3 regions of the Allobosea sp. 01N443 genome follow, and region 1 is predicted to be linked to each of the others. Evidence: predicted binding sites of a transcription regulator. Region 1 holds the regulator's gene; each other region holds the start of a gene.

Region 1 (3,978 bases):
GGGCGCGCAATGCCCTGACGGAGCGCATCGCCGGGATCGGGGGAGGGCAGGCTGGCGCGATGGCGGCGTCGCTGGTTACTGGCAAGCGCGGCCTCATCACGGAGGCGACCAATATCGACCTCCGCGCGGCCGGAATCTATCATATCATCTCGATCTCGGGCCTTCACATGGTGCTGGCCTCCGCCACGATCTTCGGCCTGGTCCGTGGCCTGCTGGCGCTATCGCAAACGCTGGCATTGCGCTGGCCCATAAAGAAACTCGCCGCCCTGGCCGCGATGCTCGGCGCCACGGCTTATTGCATCTTCTCGGGAGCCGAGGTCGCGACGGTGCGCTCGCTGATCATGACATTGGTCATGCTCGGTGCGATTCTCGTCGATCGCCCGGCGCTCAGCATGCGCAATCTGGCTCTCGCTGCGATGATCGTTCTGCTGCGCGAGCCTGACGCGCTGCTTGGTCCAAGCTTCCAGATGTCCTTTGGCGCTGTCGCGGCGCTGATCGCCTTTGCCGAGCGCTGGGAGGATCGCGGCCACTCCGAGGCGCCGGCGAACCTGCCTTGGCCGCTACGGCCGATCTGGATCGCGGTGGTCGGGCTCACGGTCACGACCGTGCTGGCGACGGTCGCAACCGCACCGTTCGGTGCCTATCACTTCCAGACCTTCAACCCCTTCGGTCTGCTCGGCAATGCGCTCGCCTTGCCCTTCGTTTCCCTGATCGTCATGCCTGCCGCTGTCTTCGGCGTGCTCGCCTATCCCTTCGGCCTGGATTGGCCGGCTTGGGCGCTCATGGGAGTCGCTTCGGACTATGTGCTGCAATCCGCGCGCTGGGTTGCGGGATTCGACCACTCCGCGGTGATCATTCCTGCATTCGGGGCCGCGGCGCTCGCATGCTTTGCCGCCGCGCTTCTCTGGATCACGCTCTGGACGACACCGCTGCGCTTCCTGGCCGTCGCCCCCCTGATCGCGGGACTGCTCGTGGCAGCGAAGCCCGACAGGCCCGACATCCTGATCGAACGCGATGGTTCCGGGATCCTGGTCCGCGGGGGCGATGGTCGCATGATCCTGGCGGGGCAACCGAGCCGCTTCGTGCTGCAGCAATGGCTGAACGCAGATGGCGATAATCGCCGGACTGACGACAACAGCCTGCGGGAAGGCGCGACCTGCGACACGTTGGGTTGTGTCGTCCGCAGCAAGGATGGACGAAGCGTTGCCTTTGCACGTGATCGCCTGGCCATCGTCGAGGACTGTCGGCGCGCCGATCTCGTCATCACGCCGATTCCYTGGAACGCTCCGTGCGCAGCACGACTGATCGACCGCAGGGCATTGTCGCGCGATGGCGCGACCGCCCTTGTCGGCAACAAGGGCGGCTGGCGCGCCCATCTATCAGAGCAGGATGGTGTCGATCGTCCCTGGAGCCGCAAGCGGGAGCGGCCTGCAAGCACGCCGGCTTTGCCGCTGGCGGCTGTCGAAGAACACGAGCCGCTTCAGTAGCGCCGCATCAGGTTGACCAGGCGGCCCTGAATCTTGACGCGGTCCGGTCCCAGCACCCTTGTCTCATAGGCGGGATTGGCAGCCTCGAGCGCGATCGAGGAGCCGCGCTTGCGCAGTCGCTTCAGCGTTGCTTCCTCGTCATCGATCAGAGCCACGARGATATCCCCGGTATTGGCCGTGTCCTGACGCTTGATCACCACCGTATCGCCGTCGAGAATGCCGGCTTCCACCATCGAGTCGCCGCGAACCTCGAGGGCAAAATGTTCACCGGGGCCAAGCATGTCGGCAGGCAGTGCCACGGTATGGCTGCGGCTCTGGATGGCGGAAATCGGTGTACCGGCGGCAATCCGCCCCATGACCGGAATCGCAACCGTGGAGCGCACATCTTCGTCCGGGGGCGGTGCGATCGGCCGGACCTTGCCAAGCCCCCCTTGGACGACGGAGGGGCTGAACCGTCCGCGCGTCGCCTGAGGGCCGCCGGCCCCTTCGGGCAGCTTTATGATCTCCAGCGCTCGGGCTCGATTGGGAAGGCGGCGAATGAACCCGCGCTCCTCCAGCGCCATGATCAGGCGATGGATACCGGACTTGGAGCGCAGATCGAGCGCGTCCTTCATCTCGTCGAAGGAGGGGGGCACCCCTGTCTCGCGCAGGCGTTCCTGGATGAAACGAAGCAGTTCGAACTGTTTGCGTGTCAGCATGGTTCCCGCCGGCGCTCTTTGTATGGAATCGAAACAAAGCACGAACACCATACAGGTTCGCGTTGTGTTCCGCAAGCGCGCTCAGCGTAGGCGGATGATCCGGCAGTTGTCGCCTTTGTTTGCCGGCGCAGCAAACGATTCGCGAATGAGTAGCGCGTCGGCGCGGGCAAGAGTGGCCAGCATCGATGAATCCTGCTTGGCGAAGGGCGTTGCCAGCCATCCTTCCGGAGTGAGCGTCAGTTCCGACCTCATATAGTCCCGCCGCTCATCATTTGCCYGCAAATTTCTTCCGACGATTGCAGGCTCACTCAGATCGCGCTCCGGTTCCGGTACGCCCAGGAGGGTCCTGAGCAGGGGCACGACGAAGAGATGCCCGCAGACGATGGACGAGACGGGGTTTCCGGGTAGGCCGAGCGCGACCATGCGGCCGAGGCGGCCCATCATCATCGGCTTGCCCGGCCGCATGGCGATCTTCCAGAAGCCGAGCGCCATGCCTTGACCGATCAACGCTGCCTGGACGAGATCGTGCTCACCTACCGAGGCTCCTCCGAGGGTGATCAGCACATCGGCATCGGCCTTCCGTGCCTGGCCAATCTTGTCGGCGAGATCGGCATGATCATCGCGGGCAATCCCGAGATCGAGCGCCGTGCCGCCGGCCTGCTCGACCAGCGCGGCGAGCGCAAAACTGTTGGACGCGACGATCTGGTCGGGTCCAACCGGCTCGCCGGGCTGGACCAGTTCGTCGCCGGTCGCGAGGATCGCGACCAGTGGCTTGCGACGCACCGTGAGCATGGGGTGGCCCATGGCTGCCGCGAGGCCGAGGCTCGCACTGTCGAGCCGGCTGCCGGCGAGAAGCAACACCTCGCCCTCGCAGAAGTCCAATCCTGCCTGACGAACGAACTTGCCGCGCTCGGCGCCCTCGCGCACGCGGATCGTCGCAGTGCCGACGCCGTCCGCATTCTCCTGAATCAGGATCGTATCGGCGCCCTCCGGAATCGGAGCACCGGTGAAGATGCGAACAGCCTCATTGGAGCGGACCATCCCTGAGAAGGAACGACCGGCAGCCGATTCGCCGATGACACGCAATTCATTTGCCGGCGCAATATCATCTGCGCGAACGGCGTATCCGTCCATTGCGGAGTTGGCAAAGGGGGGCTGGGTCCGAAGCGCCTGCAGGTCGGCGGCGAGCACGCGCCCTACGCAATGTGCGAGTGGCAGGGTTTCTGATGGTGTCGGTGCCGGAACGCTGTCGATCAGCGCCTTCAGGGCGACGGGGACGGGCGTGAGGCTCATCGCGCAGTTTCCGGGAGATCGAAAGTGCCGGATTTTCCACCTGACTTGTGGACGAGCCTGATGCCTTCGATCCGCATCGCCCGGTCGACCGCCTTGACCATGTCGTAAACTGTGAGGCAGGCGACGCCGACAGCGGTCAACGCCTCCATCTCGACGCCGGTCTGTCCCTTCATCTTGACCTCAGCGCTCACGCGCACCCCGGGCAATGTCTCGTCCAGGGTGAGGTCGACGCTGATCTTGCTGATCAGCAGGGGGTGACAGAGCGGGATCAGTTCATGCGTGCGCTTAGCGGCCATGATTCCAGCCAGGCGCGCCGTGCCAAGTACGTCGCCTTTCTTGGCGTCGCCATCGCGCACGATCGCCAGAGTCCCGGGCTGCATGACGACACAGCCCTCGGCGACAGCGATGCGCGAGGTCTCCTCCTTGTCGCCGACATCGACCATATGGGCCTGGCCGCTGGCGTCGAGATGGCTGAGCTTGCTCATGCTGCGCTGCGCGCA
Region 2 (4,982 bases), on a different contig from region 1:
CACTCCGTGTTAGACCCACGAGAAGTGGACACTTCGCCTTTAGCTGAGCCAGCCAGATAGCGGGCCTGCCCTCGCAGTTGCGGCGAGCATTTAAAGATGCCCGGCATCCACTTTCAAATTGCGCGAGAGGTTCACGAGCCGATATCGCAAGGCCGGCGCAACTACCTGTCTACCAGCGAGGCTCAGAATCGTAAGCCAGCTTCGCAAGTGCTTTGTTTGCCTCGCCTCTAGAACCATAAGTGCCGATGAGCTTGCCGGGGTCCTCAGCTGCTTGAATACGGAACAGGTCCCATCGCTTGTTTTTAGTCGGCGACAGTCGATAGGCTCGGCCGTTCTTGCGAGAAAACACGTCTTTTGAGGTGCCGACAGCTACCCACTTGCAATCAGCCCCAGCGATGAAGCGTTGCTGGAGCGCTTCCAGCTCCTCCTTTTGGCGCTGGCGCCAAGCCGCCACCGAAGCAAGACGGAGCCGCTCTGTTTCTGTTTCAACAAATTCTTGCAAGGCCCCGATGATCGCTGGCAGCTCGGTTCCAGCGGCTCGTTCGCGAGCGTAGAGCGCGAGACATTCTTCCCGCAGCGCCTCGTCAGGATACGAACTATATGGCTCCTCGTGGATCGCCCTAAGTCGCTGAGCAAGGTCGGTCGAGGTGAGCTTCGGCCCCGGCAGATCGTTCAGAAAACTGCGCAGGTCTTCCGAGGGTATCCAACACGGGGCAGCAGCCCGCAGAACGTCCTCGCGTTGCCCTTCCCATTTGCGCCAAACGGTTGGCTCCCGGTCAACAACCTTAACAATCTGCTCGGCAAGGCGATCAACTGAGCTTGGTTCGCGGAGATGACGAAGCGAAGGGCTTCGGACGTATTCGGCAACGAGCCTTCGCACGGCTTGCAAGCGTTCGTGACCAAACATGATCTGCGCATCCAAAAGCTTCAGTTGGCCTCAACGACTCCTACAACGACCGCGACGCAAAGGACTTCTGAGGGAAGTGCGAACTATAAGCCAAATTGGACGATTCGCATATTTCTGGTGCATTTTGATGCTCTGGCACGACTCTTTCAACCATGACACCAGAGGCGGGCGCCAGCAGTCTCAGCGTGGGTTAAAATGGGGGGCCGGCGGCTGAAAACAGGAATGCCCGCTTCCTGGCGAGACCCCAACGTCTGCTACTGGCGCACCGCTGACGGCTCTTCGTAGGACGAGCGCAGCGGTCGGGATGGGTGATGAGCGGCGGGCCACGAATTCCCCTTATTGACTCGAGTTGGGCTTCTGATGTTCTTGTTATGTTCCAACCATCGGAGCGCATCGCGATGCACATGTCCCCCGCCGACCTCGGACCGCCGATCTTTCTTCCGGTCTACCTGAAGGCCGTGCGCGCGGGTTTTCCTTCGCCGGCCGACGACTACCTCGACACACCGATCGACCTGTCGCGGGCGCTGATCAAAAACGCTCCCGCGACCTACATCATGACCGTCGCCGGCGACAGCGCGATCGACGTCGGAATTTTCGACGGCAGCTTGATCACGGTCGACCGCAGCCTGGTCCCGCGGGATGGCGATGCCGTCGTGGTCGACGTCAACGGCGAGCGCAGCGTCAAGGTTTTCAAGATCGCCGGCGGCCGTTCAAGTCTCGCGTTCGGCAACCGGCGCTACCCCGACTACGACCCCGGTCCAGACGCCGAAATCGATATCTTCGGCGTGGTCACCAACGCGGTGCGGCGCTTCCGGCGATGAAGCGCTCGTTCGCCCTGATCGACGGGAACAGCTTCTACTGCTCCTGCGAGCGCGTGTTCGACCCGAAATTGCGACGCCGACCGGTGATCGTGCTGTCGAACAATGACGGCTGCGCAGTCGCCARGACGGCTGAGGCAAAGGCGCTCGGCATCAAGATAGGCGCGCCGATGTTCCAGATCCGCGACCTGTGCAAACGCGAGGGCGTCGTCGTCTTCTCGTCGAATTATTCGCTCTACGGCGACATGAGCCGCCGGATGAACACCGTCTATGAGCGGTTCTCCCCCGATATCGAGATCTACTCGATCGACGAGAGCTTCCTCGACCTGACCCCGGTGGCGCCTGAGCATCGTGAGGAACTGGGCCACGACCTGCGCTCCACGGTTTCGAAATGGACCGGTGTCCCCACCTGCGTCGGCATCGGCCCAACGAAAACACTGGCGAAGCTCGCAAACAAGATTGCGAAGACCACGCCTCAGCTCGGCGGCACCTGCGACCTGACGAGTGAGGAAGCGCGTCGGGAATGGCTGTCGCTGATGCCGCTGGAGGACGTCTGGGGTATCGGCCGTGCCAGCCAGACCAAGCTGGGCGCTTTCGGCTGCAAGACGGCAGCCGATGTCGCCGCCCTCGATCCCAAGCGTGCTCGCAAGTCGCTGACCGTCGTTGGCGAGCGGATTATCCAGGAACTGCGCGGCCAGCCCTGCCTCGATCTGGATAGCGTCGCCCCCACGCGAAAAGGCTGTGCCGTGACCAGGTCGTTTTCCGGCCGGGTCGAAAGCCTCGAGATGATGCAGGAGGCGATCGCCGCCCATGCCACCCGCCTGGGCGAGAAGCTCCGGCACCATGGATTGGCGACGGATCACGTCACTGTCTTCTTCCACACATCGCCGTTCGACAGCGGCCCTTCCCGCTCGGTTTCGACCACGGTCGACTTTCCCGAGGCGAGCAACGACACCCTCGTCCTCGTCCGCGCCGCCAAATGGGGAGCGCGGCGGATCTGGAAGCCGGGTTACCGCTACGCCAAGGCCGGCTTGATGACGGTCGACCTGGTGGCGCCCGAGATGTCGCAGCGAGCCCTGATCGGCGCCCTCGATCGCAAGAAGAGCGGCCGGCTCATGGAAGCGCTGGACGCGTGCAACAAGCAACACGGTCGTGGCGTTGTGTACCCTGCAGCGGCCGGCATCGCCCGCCAGCAGAAGGCGTGGGTCACGAAGTTCGAGATGCGTTCGCCGCGTTACACGACGCGGCTCGACGAGGTGCCGGTCGTAGGGAGGGCGTGATGCCAGGCTTCAGTCATCAGGTCGAAATGAAATTGGACCCCGTCGCTGCACCGGAACGCCTGCGCAGAATCGAGAGTTGGTGTGGCGACTGGCAAATCGGGTTCCGCGTTCTCGACCGTTTCCCCGGTTCAGAGACGGTCCGCATCGCATTCGAAGACCGGGGCTTGGCGCGCGCCTTCGTCGCACATTTCGGCGGGGTGCTCGTCGACGAGAATGAAATCGAAAATGCCATGGCGGGCGACGCCGCTGCCGAGGACGCTTATGATCGGCTCGCTCGCGAGTATCCGGATTGAGCGACCGGCGCGATCATCCGACAACACCGGACGGCAGATATTTCATGGTCGCTGGCAGGCTGTGGCGAGCAACAAATCCCGCCCTTCCGGCTGCGCGCCGTCACGAGCTTGTCACCGAGCTGATAGATGCTCGCCGTGCTGTGAAGGACGTCAAACGCGGAAGCGGCGAACCCCATGTCGCCCGCGCCGCCGTCGAAGCAGCCAAGGTTGCCCTTGGTGAGCGGGGCCCTGTCTGGTGGGACGACGGCGCTCCGGACTTCAATCGACACTTGACCAAGAATACGCCTTACGCGGCCTGGGCTTCGCGATTGAACAGATCCTGCAGAGAGGACTAATCTATACAACCTCATCCTGAGCGGCAGGAGGGCGACATGCAGAAATCCGGGATCGCCGCGACTACCCGTGACGGCATCGCGGGGACATTCTCGATCGACCTTCCCCTCGAACCGATCACGCTGAACGAGCGCCTGTTCGACATCGGAATATGGCTGGGTGACCACGAGATTTCGCATAAAGCCCGCATATTGATGCAGCCTGAGCGCAGGTGCATGCGCGTGAGTTTCCTCGACGCAAAGGACGCAACGGCCTTCCGCGAGTACTTCGTCACGCGCTTCAACTAGAAACTTGCCGAGCCGATGAAATCCTGCTCCCCGAAGACCGCAATGAATGCTCGCGTGTGAAAAACCGCTTCGGCCTCGAGGTCGGAGGCGAGCATCGGCATCTCACAACGAACTTCATCGTAGCCGCTCATTTCCCCGCTCCATCGACGCAAATGACGCAGCGCGGATCGAACCCTCTGTTCTCGCGATCCCGGTGAAGGTTTGGGTAGCCAGCCTGATTTGCAAAAATGCGCGTCTTGCCGATCCGATAATCGTGCGATCCATGGTCATGGCCATGGATCCAAAGCTCAGGCTGAAACTGTTCGATCACAGGACTGAGGTCTGACACGAAGGCCGGCGACAGTGCGCTGCCCTGGTGCCTCGGCTGAACGGATTGCGGGTGTGGCGCATGGTGCGTCACCACGACGGTCGGCCCGTCATGCGAAGTTGCCAGTTCGCCGCGAATGAACGCGAGATCGAGCCGGTGCTCTGCCGCCGCGTGCCATGGCATGAAGCGACTGAAGTGTCCGCTCTCCTCGCGATACCGGATCAGGCGATGGTCATTCAGTTCCTGGCCAGCCGTGATCATAGAGGGTTTGGGAGTTCCGAGCAGTCGATAGTCGGTCCAAAGCGTGCAACCAATGAAACGGACGCCATTGATGGTGACCGCTCGTCGATGCAAAAAGTGAATGCCGGCGTCGTCGGAGACCCTTCCGGCCTCGGCCAGGTTCGACTTCATCTCGCTGCGGTAAAACTCGTGGTTTCCTGCGACGTAGACGACAGGGCGCCCCATTAGAGGACCGCCCTCCCTCTGGCCGGCCATCCACTCAATCGCATCGACAATAGGCTGACCAATATCGCCAGCAAAAACGGCCACTTCGAATTCTGGCATGGGCGTCGGGAACTCAAATGGCCCGAACTCCAGATGAAGGTCCGAGATCACGAGCAGACGCACTCGCGCACCCGCTCGAGCAACTGATGAATCTCAGGCGACCGCACTTCCTCAGCGGATATCCGGCGCTCTTCACGTCCGTTCACGGCTGCTTCGAACGCATCGATAGTCATGGCGTGCATGCCGACGGTCC
Region 3 (4,982 bases), on a different contig from region 1:
GGGTCGTTGCGATCGATCGTCAGGGTCATGTTGGTTCCGTCGCGGGGTTCGCCAGTCGCGGCGGGACGCCACTCCGTCATGGCCGGGATAAACCTGGCCATGACGGTCGGCGGGTAAGCGCTTACGAAGACTTCTTCTTGCGGAGCGCGTCGACGAACTTGTTCAGTTCGATGATCGGGTCGTAGGCCTTGTTGTCGACCGCGACGAGCGGGCCCTGCTTGCCTTCATAGATCTTGTCGAAGGCGACCTTGTCCTTGGTGGCGAGGTTGAGGACGGCGTCGCGGATCGAGGCCTTGAGCGGCTCCGGCAGGTCGGAAAGATAGGCCATCGGCGAGTTCACGATCTGCTCGGACTTGTAGATGATCCGGAAATCGTCGGCCTTGACCATGTTCTTGCGGGCCATGCGCTGCAGGTTGGATTCCTGCTCGTCGTTCCACCAGTTGGCGGCGATGTCGACGGTGCCCTGGCCGAGCGCGATGACCGCGTTCTCGTGGCTGCCGGTATAGACGACCTTGCCGAAGAAGGTCTCGGGCTCGATCTTCATGCCGTCGAGCACGAAGCGCGGCACATTGTTGCCAGAGGTGGAATTGGGATCGACGAGGCCGAGATTCTTGCCCTTCAGGTCCTCGACCTTCTGATAGGGCGAGTCCTTCTTCACGTAGAAGACGGAGTGGTAGCCCTTGGTGCCGTCGAGATTGGTCTCGATCGCGAAGGCATCGACCTTGGCGCCGGTCATGCGGGCGCGGGCGAAGGAGGCGGGGCCGTACATGCCGATATGGATGTTGCCGGCGCGCTGGCCTTCGATGATCGCGGCATAGTCGTTGGCGATGCGCAGCGTCACCTTGGTGCCGAGTTCCTTCGCGAGGTAGTTGACGAAGGGGGTGTAGCGCTCGACGACGCCAGACGCGTTCTCGGACGGGATGATGGCGAAGATCAGCTCCGGATACTTGGCTTTCCAGTCCTGCGCGAAGGCGGGAGCGGCGAGCGTCGCGGCCAGGCCGGCGGCGGCGAGCGTGAGGGTATGACGACGGGTCAGCATGGTTTGCTCCTGTTGAAGGCTGTTGGCGGTCTTTTCAGGTGTGAGCGGTCCTGGCCGGGCTTGAACTCGGCTCAGGCCGCGGTCTGCTTGGCGCGCTTGGCTTCGGCGATGGCGATGGCATCGAGCGCGTCGAGCGCCTCGGCGCCGGCATCCTTGGCCTCGATGCCGTAAAGTTCGGCCGCGATCTCGCGGGTCAGCGCCTGCGGCACGTCGTCGAACACGACCTTGCCTGCGGCCATGCCGATCAGTCGGTCGCAATATTTCGCCGCGATATCGAGATCATGCAGATTGCAGATCACGGTGATGCCGTCCTCGCGATTAATGCGGAAGAGCGCATCCATCACGACCTGGGTGTTGCGCGGATCGAGCGAAGCGATCGGCTCGTCGGCGAGAATGACCTTCGGCTCCTGGACCAGGGCGCGGGCGATCGCGACGCGCTGCTGCTGGCCGCCCGAGAGGGTCTCGGCGCGCTGGGCCAGAAGATGGCCCATGTCGAGACGCTCGAGTGCGGCGATGGCGCGGATCTTGTCGTCCGGCGAGAAGCTCTTCACCAGCGTCAGGAAGGCCGAGCGGTGATTGAGCCGGCCAAGCAGGACATTGGTCAGCACGTCGAGGCGGCCGACGAGATTGAACTGCTGGAAGATCATCGCGGTGTCGCGACGCCAGGCGCGCAGTTCGGGGCCCTTCAATGCGGTGACATCGCGCTCGTCGCTGATCAGGCGGCCGGAACTCGGCTCCGCCAAGCGGTTGATCATGCGCAGCAGGGTCGACTTGCCGGCGCCGGAGCGGCCGATGACGCCGACCATTTCGCCCTTCGGGATCGACAGCGAGACATTGTCCACGGCGGCTTTGCCGCTGAAGCGCTTGGTCAGGCCTTCGATACGCAGCATGAACGGTCTTCCCATCGAGGAGCGAGCATGRCGACATCCGGACATGGGCGAGGCGCAGTCCGGAGCTCATGCTCTCTTGCAGTGCGCAAACCGGTATCGGCGACAGATGACAGGGCCGTGACAGCAGGATCGGGGGCTATGGGGCGGGGCGTCACGGAGGCTGTTGACTCGTCTGAGGCGGCGGAGTCATAAAGAACAAAATAGGAACATTTGGAGTGCCAAGACGTGAGCGATCATGCCGTCGCCGCGCTGCGGCGAAGCATTGCCGGTTTGGAAAGCGTCTCCGTCTCGCTGGGCGGGGAGGCGAGCTTCAGCCTTGGCCACGCGGCGGCCGATGCGGCGCTGGGGCCGCTGCGCCGCCATGCCCTGCACGAGATCGTGGCTGCGGCGCATCAGGCTCCGGCGGCGACGGGCTTCGTCGCCGGGCTGATCGCGCGGCTGGAGCGGCGGCCGGTCGTCTGGCTGCGGCAGGATTCCGCCGGCGCGGAAGGGGGCGAACTCTATGCGCCGGGGCTTGCAGCGTTCGGGCTCGATCCCGACCGGGTGCTTGCGGTGCGGGGGCGCGATCCGCTTGCCGTGCTGAAGGCGGCGGGCGACGCCTTTCCGCGCGGCAATGACCCGCGCTCGGGTATCGGCGCGGTGGTGATCGAGCTCGAAGGTGCGCCGGCCTGCCTCGATCTCACGGCCAGCCGGCGTCTCGTCCTGGCGGCGCGGGATGCCGGCGCGACGGCTTTTCTCCTGCGGCTGGGAAGCAGTCCTGCTCCAAGCGCGGCGACGATCCGCTGGTCGGTTTCGGCGGCGCCTTCGGAGGGGCGGATGAGAGCGCATGGGCCGGGCCGGCCGAGTTTTGCGGTCACGGTGCTGCGCAACCGGCATGGGGCGACAGGGCAGTGGGTGATGGAGTGGGACAGTCATGCGTATAGCTTCCGCGAGCCGCTTCCTGTCGCTCTGGTTCCCGCGCCTGCCCATCGACCGGATCAGACGCAGCCAGGGCGCATCCGTTCGGGCAATATCGCAGAGGCCTGGCCCGCAGCCCGGCGGGCCAGCGGATGATCCTGGTCCTCTTGTTGTGGTGGGCAAGGCGAAGGGCGCCTTCCGGCTGACGAGCCTCGATGTCGAAGCCGAACGTCTCGGCCTTCATGCGACCATGGCGCTGGCCGATGCGCGGGCGATGATCCCGCGGCTGGTCGTGGTCGAGGAGGACAGGGCGGCCGATGCGGCCCTGCTCTACGCCGTTGCCGACTGGTGCGACCGCTATACACCGCTGGTCGCGCTCGATGGCGAGGATGGATTGCTGCTCGATATCTCGGGCTGCACCCATCTCTTTGGCGGCGAGGCCGCGCTTGGCCGCGACTGCCTGCTTCGGCTGAAACGACAGGGCTTTACGCTGCGCGCCGCCATTGCCGGGACGGCGCGCGCCGCCTGGGGTGTCGCGCGCTATGGGCGCGGCGGCATCGTGCCGCCGGACGGGGAGAGCGAGGCCCTGTGGCCCTTGCCGACCGCGGCGCTTGGACTGGAGGCGGCACGGCAGCACGGGCTCGCGCGCATGGGCCTCACCCATATCGCCGATCTGGAGACGCGGCCGCGCGCGCCGCTGGCCGCCCGTTTCGGCCGCGACCTGCTCGACAGGCTCGACCAGGCGCTTGGCCGCCTGCCGCAGGCGCTGTCCCCGCGACGACCGCTGCCGGACTGTATGGCGGAGCGGCGTTTTGCCGAGCCGCTGGCGCATGAGGCCGGTATCCGGGCCGCCCTGGCCGGCCTGGAGGAAAGTCTCGCCGGCATGCTGGAAGCGCGGGGCGAAGGCGCAAGACTGTTCGAGGCGAGCTTTTTCCGCAGTGACGGGGCCGTGCGCCGTCTCGGCATCGAGACCGGGATGCCGTTGCGCGATCCGGCTGCGCTCGACCGGCTCTTCGCCCTGAAGCTGGATGCCTTGGCGGACCCGCTCGATCCCGGCTTCGGCTTCGACCTGATCCGGCTCTCGGCCGGTGCGACCGAGCCTTTCGCCGTCGATCAGGGAACGCTCGCCGCCGGGGGGAAGGAGGAGCCCGACGAAGCCGCCGCCGAGCGGGCATTGACGGAGGTCGCCGATGCGATCGCGGCCCGGATCGGCCCGGATCGCGTGCGGCGTTTCCTGGCGCAGGACAGCCATGATCCCGAGCGTGCGGCGCTGGCGGTGCCCGCCCTGCGGCATGGCGAGCTTGTACGGCTCGGCCTTTCCCCAGACTGGCCGGCACCGAGCGCTGCCCCGGAACGGCCCCTGCGGCTGCTGTCGCGGCCTGAGCCGATCGAGGTCCTGGCCGAAATTCCGGACGGACCGCCGACGCGTTTCCGCTGGCGGCGCGTGCTGCATGAGGTCGCCAAGGCGGAGGGGCCGGAGCGGATCGCCGCCGAATGGTGGGCGACGACGGGCAGGATCGCGCCGACCCGCGACTATTTTCGCGTCGAAGAGCCGGGCGGGAGGCGCTTCTGGCTTTATCGCGACGGACTCTATGGCCGCGAGGCCGCGCATCCACCCTGGTTCATGCACGGGCTTTTCGCGTGAGCGGGCTCAATGACAATCGCCTGGTCGAGGCTGCCCCGGGAGGACCAGCCGCGCGCTATGCCGAACTCGCGGTTACCTCCAACTTCTCCTTCCTGCGCGGAGCCTCGAGTCCGGAGGAACTGGTTGGCCGGGCGGCCGAACTCGACCTTGCCGGAATCGGGCTCGCCGACCGCAATTCTCTGGCCGGCGTGGTGCGGGCCCATGCGGCGATGCGCGAGGGGGGTATCGCCACAACGAAGCTGACATTCGCGGTCGGGGTCCGCCTCGTCCTGTCCGATGGCACGCCCGACCTGCTCGCCTATCCCCAGGATCGCGACGCCTATGGCAGGCTCTGCCGCCTGCTGACCCACGGCAAGATGAAGGTCGAGAAGAAGGGCGAATGCATCCTCACGCTCTCCGACCTGCGCGAATTCGCGGAAGGCATGCTGCTGATCCTGATGCCGGACCGGCGGCCGGACAGCGAGATCGCGGCGGCACTCGCGAGCGTTTTCGAATTTGCGCGCGGTCGACT

The links. The regulator LexA, encoded in region 1, represses DNA repair genes until DNA is damaged. The targets are predictions, from matches to a motif close to TGTTCNNNNTGTGTTCNG.
Region 2: the regulator LexA is predicted to act here: its motif matches at 1,269-1,286, upstream of AC1DRP_RS04745 (LexA family protein).
Region 3: the regulator LexA is predicted to act here: its motif matches at 2,121-2,138, upstream of AC1DRP_RS02345 (ImuA family protein).

The regions. Positions count from the first base shown of each region.
Region 1 covers NZ_JBFTRC010000152.1:353-4,330, reverse strand. The annotation lists gene AC1DRP_RS27095 (ComEC/Rec2 family competence protein) at 1-1,487, shown strand, start outside; gene lexA (transcriptional repressor LexA) at 1,481-2,185, opposite strand; gene AC1DRP_RS27085 (molybdopterin molybdotransferase MoeA) at 2,267-3,478, opposite strand; gene moaC (cyclic pyranopterin monophosphate synthase MoaC) at 3,475-3,963, opposite strand; partial or broken gene AC1DRP_RS27075 (indole-3-glycerol phosphate synthase TrpC) at 3,960-3,978, opposite strand, start outside.
Region 2 covers NZ_JBFTRC010000010.1:30,904-35,885, forward strand. The annotation lists gene AC1DRP_RS04740 (hypothetical protein) at 170-907, opposite strand; gene AC1DRP_RS04745 (LexA family protein) at 1,312-1,728, shown strand; gene AC1DRP_RS04750 (Y-family DNA polymerase) at 1,725-3,005, shown strand; gene AC1DRP_RS04755 (hypothetical protein) at 3,002-3,298, shown strand; gene AC1DRP_RS04760 (RNA-binding protein) at 3,670-3,918, shown strand; gene AC1DRP_RS04765 (hypothetical protein) at 3,915-4,049, opposite strand; gene AC1DRP_RS04770 (metallophosphoesterase) at 4,046-4,852, opposite strand; gene AC1DRP_RS04775 (HAD family hydrolase) at 4,837-4,982, opposite strand, start outside.
Region 3 covers NZ_JBFTRC010000004.1:10,331-15,312, forward strand. The annotation lists gene phnE (phosphonate ABC transporter, permease protein PhnE) at 1-29, opposite strand, end outside; gene phnD (phosphonate ABC transporter substrate-binding protein) at 122-1,039, opposite strand; gene phnC (phosphonate ABC transporter ATP-binding protein) at 1,111-1,929, opposite strand; gene AC1DRP_RS02345 (ImuA family protein) at 2,155-2,982, shown strand; gene AC1DRP_RS02350 (Y-family DNA polymerase) at 3,002-4,471, shown strand; gene AC1DRP_RS02355 (error-prone DNA polymerase) at 4,468-4,982, shown strand, end outside.